Regions from separate parts of the Nocardiopsis oceanisediminis genome, predicted to be linked through region 3. Evidence: riboswitches for the same ligand, from Rfam matches in the RefSeq annotation. Region 3 holds a riboswitch; each other region holds the start of a gene.

Region 1 (5,412 bases), 1.6 Mb from region 3:
CGCGGCGGGTTCCAGCCGGGTGTAGCGCTGGAGGACCCGGGTGACCTGCAGTTCCGGCACGGAGATCCGGACTGCGGCGATGTCGCGGTGCTCGCCGCGGCGCAGGCCCAGGCGGCGGACGGGCAGGGTGCGGGTGAGCGGGGTGGCGGCGATGTCCACGTCGGTGCAGCCGTCCAGGAGCGGGCGGCGCTCGCCGTCCACCGTCCACAGGCCGGCCCGGCAGGTGACGTCCAGCGTCCGCACCCCCGACGAGCTCAGCACCTCCACGTGCACCGACCGGGTCGTCCAGGCGAGGTCGGTGCGGACGGTGAAGCGGCAGCTGTAGACCGCGCCGCCGTCGACGGCGGTCTCGCCGCCCTCCATCCGGTGGCCGCTCCGCTCCGGGACCAGCGCCCCGACGGCCGTCCCCCGGGCATCGTCGACGCGGGTCCACGCCACGGGAAGATCGCACATGGCATCGTTTCTACCGGGAGCCCCCGTTACGCACCAGAACGGGAGGATCACGATGCGGCGGGAGCCGCGCACCGGGCGCGACCCCCGCCGCGGGGTCATCGGGGAGGCCGGGTCACACGCCCGCGCCCTGGCTCTCCCGGCGGTACTCCGCGTCGACCCGGTCGAAGTCCTCGTCCATGTGCTCGGCGACCTTGCCCAGCCCGTTGAAGGCGTAGATGGCCGCGAAGCTCACGATCACCGCGGGGACCATCGCGTACAGCCCGGTCTCCAGCACGTTCTTGTCCAGCACGTCCCAGATGACCGAGGTGAGGCCGCCGCCGAGCATGCCGGCCAGCGCGCCGGTCCAGGTCATCCGCTTCCAGTACAGGGAGAGCAGGATGACCGGGCCGAAGCCGGCGCCGAACCCGGCCCAGGCGTAGCCCACCAGGTCCATGACGGTGCTGTTGCCGGAGAGCGCGATGCCCGACGCCGCGAGGGCGACCAGGATCACCGCGATGCGGCTGACCCAGACCAGGGTGAGCGCCGAGGCGTCCCGCTTGACGAACGCCCGGTACCCGTCCTCGGTCAGCGCCGAGGCGGCGACCAGCAGCTGGGAGTCGGCGGTGCTCATCACCGCGGCCAGGATCGCGGCCAGCAGCAGGCCGGCGACCCACGGGTTGAGCAGCGCCTGGATCAGGGCGGGGAACACGTTCTCCGCGTTGGGCAGCTCCTCCTCGAAGCCGAAGTAGCGGAGGCCGACGAAGCCCATCACCACGGCCATCAGCATCGCCGAGACCGCCCAGGAGACGCTCACCCCGGCGGCCTTGCGCACGTCGCGCACCGAGCGGATGCCCATGAACCGGGCGAGGATGTGCGGCTGGCCCAGGTAGCCGAAGCCCCACGCCAGGCCGGAGACGACCACGACCGGGGCGAGCACGCCGCCCAGCGAGAACTCGCCGGCGCCGCTGAAGCCGCCCAGCACGGAGAGCTCGCCCCCGGTGCCCACCGAGGGGTCGGAGACCACGGTGACGACCGCGACCACCGGCACGATGAGCAGGGCCAGCCACATCATCACGGCCTGGATCACGTCGGTGTAGCTGACCGCGAGGAACCCGCCGAGGAAGGTGTAGAGCACGATGATCGCCATGCCGGCGAGCACCGCGATCGAGCCCGGCATGTTGAAGACGTCCTCGAACAGCCCGCCCATGGCGACCAGGCCGGAGGCCACGTAGAAGAGGTAGAAGGCCAGGATGAGCACGGCCGAGACGCCGCGCAGCAGGCCGGTCCGGTCGGCGAACCGGTTCTCCAGGTAGGAGGAGAGGGTGAGCGAGTTGGCCTCGTCCCCCGAGCGCGCGTCCCTGGCGCGCTCGGTGTAGACCCGCAGCCGGCCGGCGATCACGATCCAGCTGCCGGCGAAGCCGAGGGCCAGGCCGACCGCGATCCACGCCTCTCCGAGGCCGGACAGGTAGATCGCACCGGGCAGGCCCAGCAGCAGCCAGCCGCTGAAGTCGCTGGCGTTGGCGCTCAGCCCGGCCACCCAGCTGTTCAGCCGGCGGCCGCCGAGTACGAAGTCGGACAGGGAGGTGGTGCGCTTGTAGACGTAGAGGCCGATGCCGACCATCACTACGAAGTACACACCGAAGGTGACGCTCGACGCCAGCAGCGATTCGCTCACGGTGCTCCTTCCTTCATCTCAGGTTTCCTCTTCGGTCTCCGCATCCTGTCCCCGTTCACCTGCGTGATCAATGACCGATATGTACTTCATCACCGGTTCGAGACATGCCCGTCACATTCCTTGACCATCATTGGCGCCTCGTCTAGGACCCGGGTGTCCTTTTTGGCCGATCCGACATACCCCGGGCGCCCTCTGATCAGGAGCGGCCACTAGCCTGGGAGGGCGACGGGAACCAGGAAGTCCGGTGCGAATCCGGCACGGTCCCGCCACTGTGACCGGGGAGTCGAACCCGCATAAGGCCACGGCGCAGCGCGCTGGAAGGCCGGGGGAGGCGCTGATCCGGGAGTCAGGAGACTGACCCGTCGCGATCGTCGACCAGGGGCGCGGACCCCGGGGGGACGGGCGTCTCCGGTGCCGCCGCGATGTGCGCCCTTTGTACGCCTCGACCACCGGCGCCGTGCCCGGATCCCGGAGAGGACCCGGACGTGCACCAGGAATCCCCCATCCCTTCCCCGGCGGGCCGCCGCGCGGTGCGCCGCACCGCGCCCGCACTCGCCTGCACCGCGCTGCTCGCCGCCGCCGGCTGCGGGGGCGGCGGCGAGCCGGCCGGGCAGGCCGCCCCCGACGAGGGCTACCCGGTCACCGTGCAGGAGTGCGACCGCGAGGTCACCGTGGACGCCCCGCCGGAGCGGGCGGTCACGCTCAACCAGCACACCACCGAGATCATGCTGGCCCTGGGCCTGGAGGACCGGATGGTGGGCACCGCGTACCTGGACGACGCCGTGCTGCCCGAGTACGCCGACGCCTACGAGGCCGTTCCGGTCCTGGCCGAGCAGTACCCCTCGTTCGAGGACCTGCTCGCCGCCGAGCCCGACTTCGCCTACGCCGGGTTCGCCTCCAGCGCCTTCGCCGAGGACGAGGGCCGGGGCCGCGAGGCCCTGGAGGACGCCGGGATGACCACCTACGCCAGCATCGAGCAGTGCGCCGACCAGGTCACCATGGAGACGGTGGCCACCGAGATCACCAACATCGGGAAGATCTTCGGGGTGGAGGACCGGGCCGAGGAGCTGGTCGCCGGCATCGAGGAGCAGGTCGCCGGGGTGGAGAAGGCCCTGGAGGGCACCGAGCCGGTGGACGTCCTGGTGGTGGACAGCATCGACGGCACCGTCTTCACCTCGGGCGGCGCCGGCATCGGCACCGAGATCATCGCGCACGCCGGCGGCCGGAACGTCTTCGACGACCTGGACAAGGTCTTCGCCGACGTCTCCATCGAGCAGGCCGCCGACCGCGAGCCGGACGCGATCCTCATCTACGACTACGGCGAGGTCTCCGCGGAGGAGAAGAAGGAGGCGGTCCTCGCCGACCCGACGCTGGCCGGGACGCCCGCCGTCGAGGAGGAGCGGTTCGCGGTGCTGCCGCTGACCTCCTCCGTCGTCGGCAACCGGGTGGGCGGCGCGGTGGAAGAGGTCGCCGAGCAGCTGCACCCGGACGCGTTCTGAGGCCCCGGTGAGCACCGCCCCCGCCACCACCGCCGGCCGCGCCGCGCGCCCCTCACCGCGGCGCGGCCCGGTGCCGCTGCTCCTGCTGCTTCCGCTGCTCGCCGCCGCGGTCCCGGTCGCCGCGACGTTCGGCATCATCACCGGGTCGGTGGACGTCTCCTTCGCCGACACCTGGCGGATCATCGCCCACCAGGCCTTCCCCGGCCTGGTCCGGCCGGACTGGCCGCCCGCGCACGAGGCGATCGTGACGGTCGCCAGGGCGCCGCGGGTGGTGCTGGCCGCGCTGGCCGGCGCCGGGCTGGCCGCGGTCGGCGCGGCCCTGCAGACCCTGGTCCGCAACCCGCTCGCCGACCCGCTGCTGCTCGGCATCTCCTCCGGAGCGACGCTCGGCGCGGTGCTGGTGGTGGTCACCGGGGCCTCCGTGCTCGGGCTGTTCACCCTGCCGCTGACCGCGTTCCTCGGCGCGCTGCTGGCACTGGTCACCGTGTACGCCCTGGCGCAGGCGCGCGGCCGGATGACGGTGACCAGGCTGATCCTGTCCGGGGTGGTGGTCGGGCAGCTGTGCGGCGCGCTGGCGAGCCTGTCCATCATGCTCTCCGGCGACCCGCACGTCGCCAAGCAGGTGCAGCGGTGGACCCTGGGCGGCCTGGCCGGGACCACCTGGCAGACGCTGCCGGTGGTCGCCGCCGCGGTGCTCGCCGCGCTGCTGGTGATCGCCGCCGCGGCCCCGGCGCTCAACGTGCTCCAGCTGGGCGAGGAGACCGCGGTGGGCATGGGGCTGAGCGTGCACCGCTTCCGCGCGCTGATGTTCGCGGCGACGTCCCTGGCCACCGGGGTGCTGGTCTCGGTGTGCGGCCCGATCGGCTTCGTCGGGCTGATGATGCCGCACATCGCCCGGATGCTGGTCGGCTCCGACCACCGCCGGGTACTCCCGGTGGCGATCCTGCTCGGCGCCTCCTTCATGATCCTCGCCGACCTGGCGGCCCGGGTGCTGGCCGCGCCGGAGGAGATCCCGATCGGCATCCTCACCGCGCTGTGCGGCGCCCCGTTCTTCCTCTGGCTGATGCGCCGGGACGCCCGCAAGGGGGGACGGAGGCTGGTCTGAGCCGCGCCGCGGATTCCGCGGCCGGGGTCCGCGACGCATCCGATACACCGGCTTCGCTTCTTCTTCGTTCCCGGGTCTCCCGCCGGTACCGCCGCGCCCCTACGCTCACGGGGCCGCCTCGACCGCCGACCGGAAGGACGCCTCCCCGTGGCCCCCGACATCTCCCGCCGCCGCCTGCTGGGCGCGGGCGCGGCCGCCGCCGGCGGCGCCGCGCTGGCCGCCTCCCCGTTCTCGCTGCTCCCGCCGTCGCTGCGGGCGGCGCTGGCCGAGCCCGCGCCGCCCGGCGGCCTGGACTCGATCGAGCACGTCGTGCTGCTGATGCAGGAGAACCGGAGCTTCGACCACTACTTCGGCACGCTGCGCGGGGTGCGCGGGTTCGGCGACCGGAACGCGGTGCGGCGGCGCGACGGCCGCCCGGTGTTCGAGCAGGGCGGCGAGCTACTGCCGGTGCTGCCGTTCGCGGTGCGCGGGGCGGCCGAGCGGCAGCGCGAGGAGCTGCAGTACATCGGCGACCTGGACCACTCCTGGGGCGGCGGCCGCCGGGCCTGGAACGGCGGGTGGATGGACGGCTGGGTGGCCGCGAAGACCGCCGCGACCATGGCCTACTACGACCGGGAGGACATCCCCTTCCAGTTCGAGCTGGCCGACACGTTCACCGTGTGCGACGCCTACCACTCCTCCATCCACACCTCCACCAGCCC
Region 2 (5,412 bases), 3.0 Mb from region 3:
CCCCGCAGGCCTGCCCGTCGTCGTGTACAGGTACGTGAGGAGGATGGCGGTGTCCGCTGTGTACGGTGTCCGGATCGATGTCGTCGAGGAGGGCGGCAGACCGGTGCGCTTCACCTGGAACGGGCGGGTCTACGCGGTGCGCCGGGTGATCGACCACTGGGTGACGCTCCGGGCCGACCACGCCGCGGCCGCGGGCGGCCGCGGCGTCCCGCAGCGCCGCCACTGGCGGGTCGAGGCGGGATCGGACCGCGCCCCCGGGGTCTTCGAGCTCCGCTACGAGTCCCTGGGCGACGAGTGGACCCTGGCCCGGGTGGTGGAGTGAGGGTGCGGGCACCGGGCGGGCGCGCGGCGGGGCCCCGCCGCGCTCAGCCGAGCACCATGTCCCGCAGGGCGCGCAGGGTGGGCTCGTCGCGCACCCCCGCCACCAGCAGCGTGCCGACCGGGGAGGCGCGCCAGGCGGCCAGCCGCTCGGCGATCCGGGGGAGCGGGCCGGCCAGGGTGAGGCCGTCGGCGAGCTCGTCCGGCACCGCCTCGACCGCCTCGGCCCGGCGCCCGGCGAGGAAGAGCTCCTGGACCTTGTGCGCCTCCTCCTCGAACCCCATCCGGACGAACACGTCGAGGTGGAAGTTGCTGCTCCGGGCCCCCATGCCGCCGATGTAGAAGGCGATCGGGGCCTTGGCGGCGCGCAGCGCGGCGGCGGTGTCCCGGGCGTGCAGCACGCTCACCGTGCAGGCGATGTCGAACCCCTCGGGGGCGCCGGCCAGCGCGTCGGCGTACAGCCCCGGGCTGATCCCGGGGTGGTAGAACATCGGCACCCAGCCGTCGGCGGCCTCCGCGGCCAGCGCCACGTTCCGCGGCCCCTCCGCGCCCAGGTAGACCGGGATGTCCGGGCGGAGCGGCCGGGTGATCGACTTCAGCGGCCGGCCCAGCCCGGAGCCGCCGGGCAGCGGCAGCGGGTAGTGCGGGCCGGCGCTGGCCACGGGGGCCTCCCTGCGCCACACCTGCCGCATGATGTCCAGGTACTCCCGGGTGCGCTGCAGCGGGCGCGGGAACGGGCGGCCGTACCACCCCTCCACCACCTGCGGCCCGGACACCCCGATGCCCAGCCGCAGCCGCCCGCCGGACAGGTGGTCCAGGGTGAGCGCGTGCATGGCGGTGGCCACCGGGGTGCGCGCCGAGATCTGCGCGATGGCGGTGCCCAGCCCGATCCGCTCGGTCCGGGCCCCGTACCAGGTCAGCGGGGTGAAGGCGTCGGAGCCGTAGGCCTCTGCGGTCCACACCGAGTCGTAGCCGAGCGCTTCCGCCGCGCGGACCGCCTCGGTCGCGTCGTCGGCTCCGGCGCCCCAGTAGCCCAGGGCCAGGCCGATCCGCATGTCCGTCGCCATGGCGGCTCCCCTCGGTGTGCGGGCCTGCCGCGCATGGTAGAACGCGTTTCAGTCCGGCGGAAGGGCCGGTCAGTCTCCGCCGCCGCCACCCCCGTCGCCTCCGCCGCCCCCGCTGCCCCCGTCGCCTCCGCCTCCGTCGCCGCCGAACAGGCCGCCCCACCCGCCGCCGTCGCCGCCGGACGCACCGCCGCGGTCCGACCGGTCGTCGCCGGCGGTGTAGGCGCCGCCTCCTCCGTCGCCGCCGTACCGGGTGCGCCGCGGCCGCCCGGTCGGCCGCCGCGATGACCGCGCGTCCATCAAGACGCCGACGATCACCAGAACGATCATCACCACCGCCAGCGCGATGAAGAGTACGGGGAAGAGGCTCATGGGGGGTCTTTCCTGATCGGGGGAGCTCGCAGGGATGAATGTACGCCCGGGGGTGCGCGGCCCACGAGGCCCCTCCCCGGTGACCGGCGGCCGGAATCGGCCGGTCCGCGCCGGTATGAGAATCTGGGGGGCGGTGCGGACGGCAGGAACCCGGTGCGAGACCGGGGCGGACCCGCCACTGTGACCGGGGAGCGAGCCCGCGACACCCGCCACTGCCGCGGAGAGCGGCGGGAAGGCGGCGGGGGAGCACGGATCCGGGAGCCAGGACACTGCGCGGCACCGAGACCGAACCCATGGGCGTGGACTCCCAAGGAAGGACTGACCTGCGTGGGCGCTAACGCTCGCTATCCCTTCACCGCGGTCGTCGGCATGGACGACCTCAAACTCGCTCTCCTCGTCAACGCCGTCTCGCCGGCCGTCGGCGGGGTGCTGGTGCGGGGCGAGAAGGGCACCGCGAAATCGACCGTCGTGCGGGCCCTGGCCGCACTCCTGCCCGAGCTGGACGCGGTGGCCGGCTGCCGCTTCGGCTGCGACCCCGCCGCCCCGGACCCCGAGTGCCCGGACGGCCCGCACCCCGCCGGCGCCGTCCCCGAGCGCCGCCCGGCCCGGCTGGTGGAGCTCCCGGTCGGAGCCAGCGAGGACCGCCTGGTCGGTTCGCTGGACATCGAGCGCGCGCTCACCGAGGGCGTCAAGGCCTTCGAGCCCGGCCTGCTCGCCGCGGCGCACCGCGGAGTGCTCTACGTCGACGAGGTCAACCTGCTCCACGACCACCTGGTCGACCTGATGCTGGACGCCGCGGCGATGGGCACCTCGCACGTCGAGCGGGAGGGCGTCTCGGTCCGGCACGCCGCCCGGTTCCTCCTGGTCGGCACCATGAACCCGGAGGAGGGCGAGCTCCGCCCGCAGCTGCTGGACCGGTTCGGGCTCACCGTGGAGGTCGCCGCGACCCGCGACCCCGAGCAGCGGGCCGAGGTGGTCCGCCGCCGGCTGGAGTTCGAGACCGACCCCGAGGCGTTCGCGGTCCGCCACGCCACCGGTGAGCGGGAGCTGGCCGGGCACATCCTGGCGGCCCGCAAGCGGCTGCCCGGTGTGGTCCTCACCGACGCGGCGCTGCGCCAGGTCACCGCGGTCTGCGCCGCCTTCGAGGTGGACGGGCTGCGCGCCGACATCGTCACCGCGCGCACCGCGATGGCGCTGGCCGCCTGGCGGGACCGGACCGAGGTCACCGCCGAGGACGTCCGCGACGCGGCCCGGCTCGCCCTGCCGCACCGGCGCCGCCGCGACCCCTTCGACGCCCCCGACCTCGACGAGGACCGCCTCTCCGAGGCCCTCTCCCAGGCGGGCGGGGAGGACCCGGAAGGCCCTGAGGACGACCCGGACGGCCCGGGGAGCCCCGGCGGCGGTGATGGAGGCGGCGGCGACGGCGGCGCGCCGGACGGGGGAGCCGGCGCCCCCGACAGCGGTCCCGGCGCCGGGGCGGACGACCCGGCCCCGGGCCCCGCGCCCTCCGCCGGGGAGGGCGGCCCCGGCGAAGGGGCCGACGGCCGCCCCGCCGGCGGCGCCGGGGGAGAGCGGACCTCGGAGGCGGGGGAGACCTTCCGTCCCCGCCTGTTCAGCGTCAAGGGGATCGGCGCGGGCGCGCCCGGCCGGAGGTCTCGCGCGCAGACCCCGTTCGGCCGCACCTCGGGGGCGCGCGCCCCGGGCGAGCGCCCCGGCCAGGTGCACCTGGCGGCGACGCTGCGCGCCGCCGCCCCGCACCAGCGCGCCCGCGGCCGGGACGGCCGGGGCCTGGTGCTGCGCCGCGGAGACCTGCGCGAGGCGGTGCGCGAGGGGCGCGAGGGCAACCTCGTGCTGTTCTGCGTGGACGCCTCCGGGTCGATGGCGGCCCGGCAGCGGATGCGCGCGGTCAAGGGGGCGGTGCTCAGCCTGCTGCTCGACGCCTACCAGCGCCGGGACAAGATCGGCCTGGTGACCTTCCGCGGCCGCGAGGCGCGGCTGGACCTGCCGCCCACCTCGTCGGTTGAGGCCGGGGCGCGCCGGCTGCGCGAGCTGCGCACGGGGGGCCGCACCCCGCTGGCGGCGGGCCTGCTGCGCAGCGCCGGCGTGCTCCGCGTCGAGCGGCTGCGCGATCCGCGCCGCCGCCCGCTGCTGGTGGTCGTCACCGACGGCCGCGCCACGCACGGCGGCGTGGACGAGGCGCTGCGCGCGGGGGCCTGGATCGGCGCCCAGGACGTGGAGTGCGTTGTCGTCGACTGCGAGTCCGGCCCGGTCCGCCTGGGCCTGGCGGACCGGCTGGCCTCCGCGCTCGGCGCCACCCGGGTCCGGCTGGAGGAACTCGGCGCCGAAGCGCTGACCGGCCTGGTCCGCGGCGCCCGGACCACCCGCGGCGCCGCCTGACCCGGCGCGGCCGCCCCACCCGAACCACGGACCGAGGAGAAGCGAGACAGATGCCTCAGGGCAAACCCGCCTACGTCCCCGACGACGGGCTGACCACCCGCCAGCGCCGCAACCGCCCGCTGCTGGTGGTGCACACCGGCGCGGGCAAGGGCAAGTCCACCGCCGCCTTCGGCCTGGCCACCCGCGGCTGGGCCCAGGGCTGGGACATCGGCGTCTTCCAGTTCGTCAAGTCGGCGAAATGGCGGATCGGAGAGGAGAAGGCGCTCCGCGTCCTCGGCGAGTCCGGCGAGGGCGGCCGGGTCACCTGGAACAAGATGGGCGAGGGCTGGTCCTGGATCCAGCGCCCCGGCACCGAGTCCGACCACGCCGCGGACGCCGCCGAGGGCTGGAACCAGATCAAGCGCGACCTCGCCGCGGAGACCTACCGGCTGTACGTCCTGGACGAGTTCACCTACCCGATGAAATGGGGCTGGATCGACGTCGCCGACGTCGTGCGGACCCTCCGCGACCGCCCCGGGGCCCAGCACGTCATCATCACCGGCCGCGACGCCCACCCCGACCTCCTGGACGCCGCCGATCTGGTCACCGAGATGACCAAGGTCCGCCACCCGATGGACACCGGCCAGAAGGGCCAGCGCGGTATCGAGTGGTGAGCCCGCCGGAGGGAAAAGGGAAACGGGGAACGTGAGACCCGGTCGGCCATCCGAAGGCGTGTCCGGAATATCAGTGATCCCCTTTCCGCGGCGCTAATCTGTGCGGCATGAGTGAAAATTCTGAAAACACCACAAATGCCGTGAACGGTGACGATGGTGAGGACGTCGCCGTGGAGAACATCGTCACCGGAGACGTCACCGGACAGATCATCCAGATCGGGAGCGCCGACGGCGGGAAACCGGGCGGGAGCGTTCGGAACATCGTCATCGGGAACGTCGGCGGCGGAATCGTCGTCCAGACGGGGAGCGCCGCCGAGGCGGACCGGGACCGCTGATCGGGCCGGCCCGCGCAGGCGGGGGCGGAGCGGGGTCCGGGAAGCACTTCCCGGACCCCGTCCGAAGGGTTCTTCCCGATCAGGGGGTACGGCGGTGCGCGGAGGGGCCGGGCGCCACCGGGGACCGGCTCACAGGTCGGACGGGATGAGGCTGTAGACCGCGAGGTCGGTGCGGCCTTCGTGGAGGGGCATGGCGTTGCGTTCGACGCCCTCGAAGGTGAAGCCGGCCTTCTCCGCGACGCGGCGGGAGGCGGTGTTGCCGATGGCGGCCTT
Region 3 (5,412 bases):
GTCGCCGTCGGGGTTGAAGCCGATCGAGTCGTACATCCCGGCGATGGGGTAGAGGTCGGCGGTGTCCACGTCCTGCTCGCCGAGGATCCCGGCGACCCGCTCGTGCAGCTCGCCCAGCTCCTCGTCGCCGGCGAGCAGCTGGGTGGAGTAGGCGGTGGCCCCGGTGCCGGCGTCGTACCAGTAGGTGGCGTGGCCGGTGCGGGTCCCGTCGGAGTCCTTCTCCTTCTGCTCCAGGCGGACGCCGAGCACGTCGCCGCCGGCGGCGGTCAGCGCCCCGGTGACGGTGAGCGACTCGGCGCCGGGGACGGCGTCGGCGAAGTCCTCGGCGGCGCGGCCGGTGATCCGGCCGAGCTCGTCGGCGAACGGGCCGGCGCCGCCCACCGCGGGGTAGGAGATGTCGACGGAGACGTCGCCCCGCTTCTCCTCGGTGTGCTTCTCGTCGAGGTCGGCGACGGTCTCCGGGTCGACCTCGGTGAGCCGGTCCGGCTCACCGGAGGGCTTTTCGGCGGGGGTCTCCTCACCCCCCGAGGTGTGCTCACCGTCGGAGGGGCTGCAGGCGGTGAGGGCGAGCACAGCCGCGGCCGCGGCGCCGATGAGGGCGCGGCCGCGGGGGGATTCAGGGACGGAGCGGTTGCGTAGCACCTGAAATCGTCTTTCGCATATATCGGGCCAACCGGACTATACATAGGATGATCGCATCCGAGGGTCAGTTCGGTTCGACGCTTCGGTAATGAGAGGGGAAAAACCGGCGTGCCGTCTTCCAGGGGCGGAGGGGCGGGGTGCGGGCGCCCGGGACCCACCCCCCGGTATCGGGCAACGGCGTCCCTATACTGACAGCTGCGGTCGGTACGCGCACGGTGGATCACTGTGGGCGTCGAGAGAGGGAACCCGGTGCGAATCCGGGACTGCCCCGCAGCGGTGAATGGGAACGAAAGCCGTCAACAGCACTGGGTGCCGAGCACTTGGGAAGCGGCGGCCGGTAGGAGAACGCGCCCGGAGGGCGCGGAGCGCCCATGAGTCCGAATACCTGCCGACCGCCCGCGGGCGCGACCGTGCCCGCGGTGGTCGGCGCGTCCCGAGGGAGGACACGCGGACGGTGCCCGGTCGGGGCGCGCTCCGCCGCGCCCGCCTCCGGCCGTCCGCTCCTCCGGACGGCGTCGTCGGCCTGCCAAGGCTGTTCGACGAGGGAGAGAAGAAGCCACATGCGAACCGAGCGCACCCGCGGCGGTGAGGCCGGATGACCGCCACCGCCCACGGCTACCCGCGCATCGGCCCCGACCGCGAGCTCAAGCAGGCCTGTGAGTCCTACTGGGCCGGCCGGAGCAGCGCCGCCGACCTGGACGCCGTCGCCGCGCGACTGCGCCGCGACGTCTGGCAGGACTTCCGCGCGGCCGGGGTCGACGAGATCCCATCGAACACGTTCTCCTACTACGACCACGTTCTCGACACCGCGCTGCTGTTCGACGCGGTTCCGGAGCGGTTCGGCCCGGCCCCCGAGGGAGAGGGGGCCGGCGCGGACCGCGCCGCCGAGCTGAAGCGCTACTTCACCCTGGCCCGCGGCTCGGACGACACGCCGCCGCTGGAGATGACCAAGTGGTTCGACACCAACTACCACTACCTGGTCCCGGAGCTGTCCCCGCAGACCCGGTTCCGCCTCGCCGGGACCAAGCCCCTCTCCGAGTACAACCAGGCCAAGGGGCTGGGCATCGAGACCCGGCCGGTGCTGGTCGGCCCCCTCACCTTCCTCCTGCTGGCCAAGCCCGCGGCGGGCGCCCCGGAGGGCTGGAGCCCGCTGGAGCTCCTGGACGGGCTGGTCGAGGCGTACGGCACGCTCCTCGGTGAACTCGCCGCGGCCGGCGCCCGCCAGGTCCAGCTGGACGAGCCGATCCTCGCCACCGACGAGGGCCGGGAGCGCACCGCGGAGCTGGAGCGGGTCTACTCCGCCCTGGGCGGCCGCTCCCGGCGCCCGGAGATCACCGTCTCCACCTACTTCGGGTCGATCGGGACCGCTGCCCTGGAGGCGCTCAAGCGCACCCCGGTGGAGCGGATCGGGCTGGACCTGGTGGCCGGCCCGGAGGCCGCCGACGAACTGGCCGCCGTCTCCGGCCTGGGCGACAAGACCCTGGTCGCCGGGGTGGTCGACGGGCGCAACGTGTGGCGCACCGACGTGTCCGCCGCGCTGGCCCGGCTCGGCCCGCTGCTCGGCCTGGCCCGCGAGGTCGTGGTGAGCACCTCCTGCTCGCTGCTGCACGTCCCGGTCGACCTGGACGCCGAGACCGACCTGGACCCGGCGATCCGCGCCCGGCTCGCCTTCGCCCGGCAGAAGCTGGACGAGGTGGTCCTGCTCGGCCGCGCCCTGTCCGCCGACGACGAGGCCACCGCCGCGGAGATCGCCTCCGCGCGCGCCGAGCTCCCCGAGCCGGAGGGCTTCCGCGACCCGCAGGTGCGGGCCCGCCTGGACGCCCTGGGCGAGCTCCCGGTCCGCAACCGGGAGGAGCGCTGGAGCGGCGGCGGTGAGCGGCAGGTGCTGCCGACCACCACCATCGGCTCCTTCCCGCAGACCGCGGAGATCCGCAAGACCCGGTCCGAGCACCGGGCCGGGCGGCTCAGCGAGGAGGAGTACACCGCCCGGATGCGGGCCGAGATCGACTCGGTCATCGCGCTCCAGGAGGACATCGGCCTCGACGTGCTGGTGCACGGCGAGCCGGAGCGCAACGACATGGTGCAGTACTTCGCCGAGCGGCTGGGCGGCTTCGTCACCACGAAGAAGGGCTGGGTGCAGTCCTACGGGTCGCGCTGCGTGCGCCCGCCGATCCTCTACGGGGACGTGCGCCGCCCCGAGCCGATGACGGTGGACTGGGCCGTCTACGCCCAGTCCCGCACCGGCAAGCCGGTCAAGGGCATGCTGACCGGTCCGGTGACCATCCTGGCCTGGTCCTTCGTCCGGGACGACCAGCCGCTGGCCGACACCGCCCGGCAGGTGGCGCTGGCCCTGCGGGACGAGGTCTCGGACCTGGAGCGCGCCGGCATCCGGCACATCCAGGTCGACGAGGCGGCGCTGCGCGAGCTGCTGCCGCTGCGGAAGCAGGACCGCCAGGCCTACCTGGACTGGGCGATCAGCGCGTTCCGGCTGGCCACCTCCGGGGTGGGCGCCAGCACCACGGTGCACACCCACATGTGCTACTCGGAGTTCGGCCGCATCGTCGGCGCGATCGAGGCGCTGGACGCCGACGTCACCAGCGTCGAGGCGGCCCGCTCGCACATGGAGCTGGTGGACGACCTGGAGCGGGCCGGCTACCGCAGGGGCATCGGCCCGGGCGTGTACGACATCCACTCGCCCCGGGTGCCCTCGGTCGAGGAGATCGAGGAGGCGCTGCGCAGCGCGCTGCGCGCGGTCCCGGCCGACCGGCTGTGGGTCAACCCCGACTGCGGTCTGAAGACCCGGGGCTACACCGAGGTCGAGCCGGCGCTGCGGAACATGGTCGAGGCGGCCCGCCGGGTCCGCGCCGACCTGCCGGCGCAGGGCTGACGGACCGGGCGGCGGCCGCGGGGCATCCGGTCCCGCGGCCGCCGCCCGGACACGCGGACACGCAGAAGGGGCGCGGGCCGAAGCCCGCGCCCCTTTCCGCTGCGCGCCGGTGCCGCCGGGCGGCACCGGGGTCCGTCAGGAGCCGATCAGCCCCAGCGACTCGTCGCCCAGCGAGTTCATCATGCCCTCGACGTCGTCGAACTTGAGCGGCGCCGGAGCGTTCTTCGGGGCGTCGTAGGCGTTGCTCTCGGTGAACTCCACCTCGACGTTGATGTTGCCCTCGCGGATGAGCACGGTGGCCACCGAGCTCTTGGTGCCGGCGATCTCCTGGGTGGCGAAGATGATCGCGGCCTCCTCGCCCAGGTTCAGCTCCTCGTTCTCGTGCACCTTGGTCGGGATGATGTCGCTGCTCTCATCCGTGGCGTACTCGACGTTCTCCTGGAACTGGGTCTTGGCGCCCTCGATGGAGTCGGACCCGCCGTAGGGGACCTGGTACTGGACGCTGACGTTGGCGTAGCCGTCGCCGCCCAGGGACTCCGCGGTGTACATGCACGAGGAGGAGGTGTCGGTCAGCGACTTGCTGCCGTCCTTGAGGCCGTACTCGCCGGCGGTGGCCTCGGAGAAGGCCGAGCAGGGGTCCTCGGGCAGCGCGTACGGGGGCTCGCCCTTGGGGCCGCTCGCCTCGCCGCCGCCCTCGGTCGTCTCCTCGGTGGTCTCCTCGGGCTTCTTGGAGGGGTCGGCCGCCGTGCCGCCGCCCTCGCCGCCGCCGCTCTCGCCACCGCGGATGAGCATCACCACGACGGCGACGACCAGCAGCAGGATGACCACGCCGCCGCCGATGACGATCCACATCCCGGCGCTGCTCTTCTTCGGCGGGGGGTAGCCCGGAGACCCCATCGGGGCACCGGGGCCGCCCGGCCCGTAGGGCGGGGGCTGTCCGGGGCCACCGGAGTACATCGGCTGCGGCCCGCCGGGAGGACCGGGCTGGCCGGGCCCGCCGGGCTGACCCGGCTGGGGGCCGGTGCCGTAGGGGGACTGGAAATGGGGCTGGCCATGTCCGCCGCCCTGCGGTGGCTGGCCGTAAGGTCCGTTGTCGCTCATTGCTCCCCTCGCGCCCTGCGTATCTGAACGGTTCGTGAGACGCGCATGGGCGCGTTCATGGTTCCCTGCGATCGGAAGGCGGCCCCGCGGCGCTCTCACCGGCGGACCGGGCGGCCGACCGCGGTGCCCGCCGAAGCGGCACCGGGTTCGAAATCCTAGCGTCCGCCGGGATGGCCCTCGGTGGGTGCCTCTGTCCGGACGTCAGTGCATCGTCACCGTTTCGTGGCGATTCCGTACTTGAACGGAGCGGCCGGGTGAGGGAAGAGGCGCCGCCGGAGGGCTCCCGGGGCCCGCACAATGGTGGCCCGGGAAACCCGGGAACGGCCGCCGCGGCCGCGGATCGTTGCCGGAATGAGACGCGCGGGGCTAGCGTTGGAGCGGCGGCCGCCGCACCGGCGCCCGCCTCCGGACCAGCACGGAGGGACGCCCATTGCCCGCGCGCAGAGCCGATCCCAAGCACGGCGGCCCCAGGCACGGATTCTGGGCCTGGTTCGCCTTCATCCTCGCGGTGGGCGCGGTGCTCGCCGTCACCGGCGGCTGCCTCAGCGTGATGTACGCCCCGGTGTTCGGCGGGGGCTGACCGGGAGGGGCCGCACCGGCGGCGGGAGCGGGGCCGCCGCCCCGCTCCCGCGGTGACCGGGGCCGCCGCGCGGGAGGGCGGCCCGGGGCGCGGGAAGCGCCGCAGGCCCTCCGGGGCGCCGGGGCCCTCAGAACATCGAGATGTGCACGTGGTCGAAGTGGTTCTCGGTGATGCTGCCGCGGTCGGCCATGTCCCGCCAGCC

What was found. Region 3 has a riboswitch for cobalamin ahead of metE (5-methyltetrahydropteroyltriglutamate--homocysteine S-methyltransferase). Riboswitches for the same ligand answer to the same signal wherever they lie in the genome.
Region 1: another riboswitch for cobalamin. It lies ahead of J0910_RS29745 (ABC transporter substrate-binding protein); the one in region 3 lies ahead of metE (5-methyltetrahydropteroyltriglutamate--homocysteine S-methyltransferase).
Region 2: another riboswitch for cobalamin. It lies ahead of J0910_RS09810 (putative cobaltochelatase); the one in region 3 lies ahead of metE (5-methyltetrahydropteroyltriglutamate--homocysteine S-methyltransferase).

What each region holds. Positions count from the first base shown of each region.
Region 1 is NZ_JAFMZJ010000001.1:6,794,539-6,799,950, forward strand. Features, by position in the region: gene J0910_RS29735 (putative glycolipid-binding domain-containing protein) at 1-453, opposite strand, end outside; gene putP (sodium/proline symporter PutP) at 566-2,107, opposite strand; cobalamin riboswitch at 2,294-2,484, shown strand; gene J0910_RS29745 (ABC transporter substrate-binding protein) at 2,593-3,606, shown strand; gene J0910_RS29750 (FecCD family ABC transporter permease) at 3,614-4,711, shown strand; gene J0910_RS29755 (phosphocholine-specific phospholipase C) at 4,859-5,412, shown strand, end outside.
Region 2 is NZ_JAFMZJ010000001.1:2,178,329-2,183,740, forward strand. Features, by position in the region: gene J0910_RS09795 (DUF6504 family protein) at 44-322, shown strand; gene J0910_RS09800 (LLM class F420-dependent oxidoreductase) at 366-1,385, opposite strand; gene J0910_RS09805 (hypothetical protein) at 1,455-1,754, opposite strand; cobalamin riboswitch at 1,898-2,026, shown strand; gene J0910_RS09810 (putative cobaltochelatase) at 2,082-4,151, shown strand; gene cobO (cob(I)yrinic acid a,c-diamide adenosyltransferase) at 4,202-4,804, shown strand; gene J0910_RS09820 (hypothetical protein) at 4,945-5,139, shown strand; gene J0910_RS09825 (GNAT family N-acetyltransferase) at 5,269-5,412, opposite strand, start outside.
Region 3 is NZ_JAFMZJ010000001.1:5,199,282-5,204,693, reverse strand. Features, by position in the region: gene J0910_RS22750 (polysaccharide deacetylase family protein) at 1-642, opposite strand, end outside; cobalamin riboswitch at 828-1,049, shown strand; gene metE (5-methyltetrahydropteroyltriglutamate--homocysteine S-methyltransferase) at 1,238-3,529, shown strand; gene J0910_RS22740 (DUF3558 domain-containing protein) at 3,665-4,381, opposite strand; gene J0910_RS22735 (hypothetical protein) at 5,061-5,210, shown strand; gene J0910_RS22730 (coiled-coil domain-containing protein) at 5,338-5,412, opposite strand, start outside.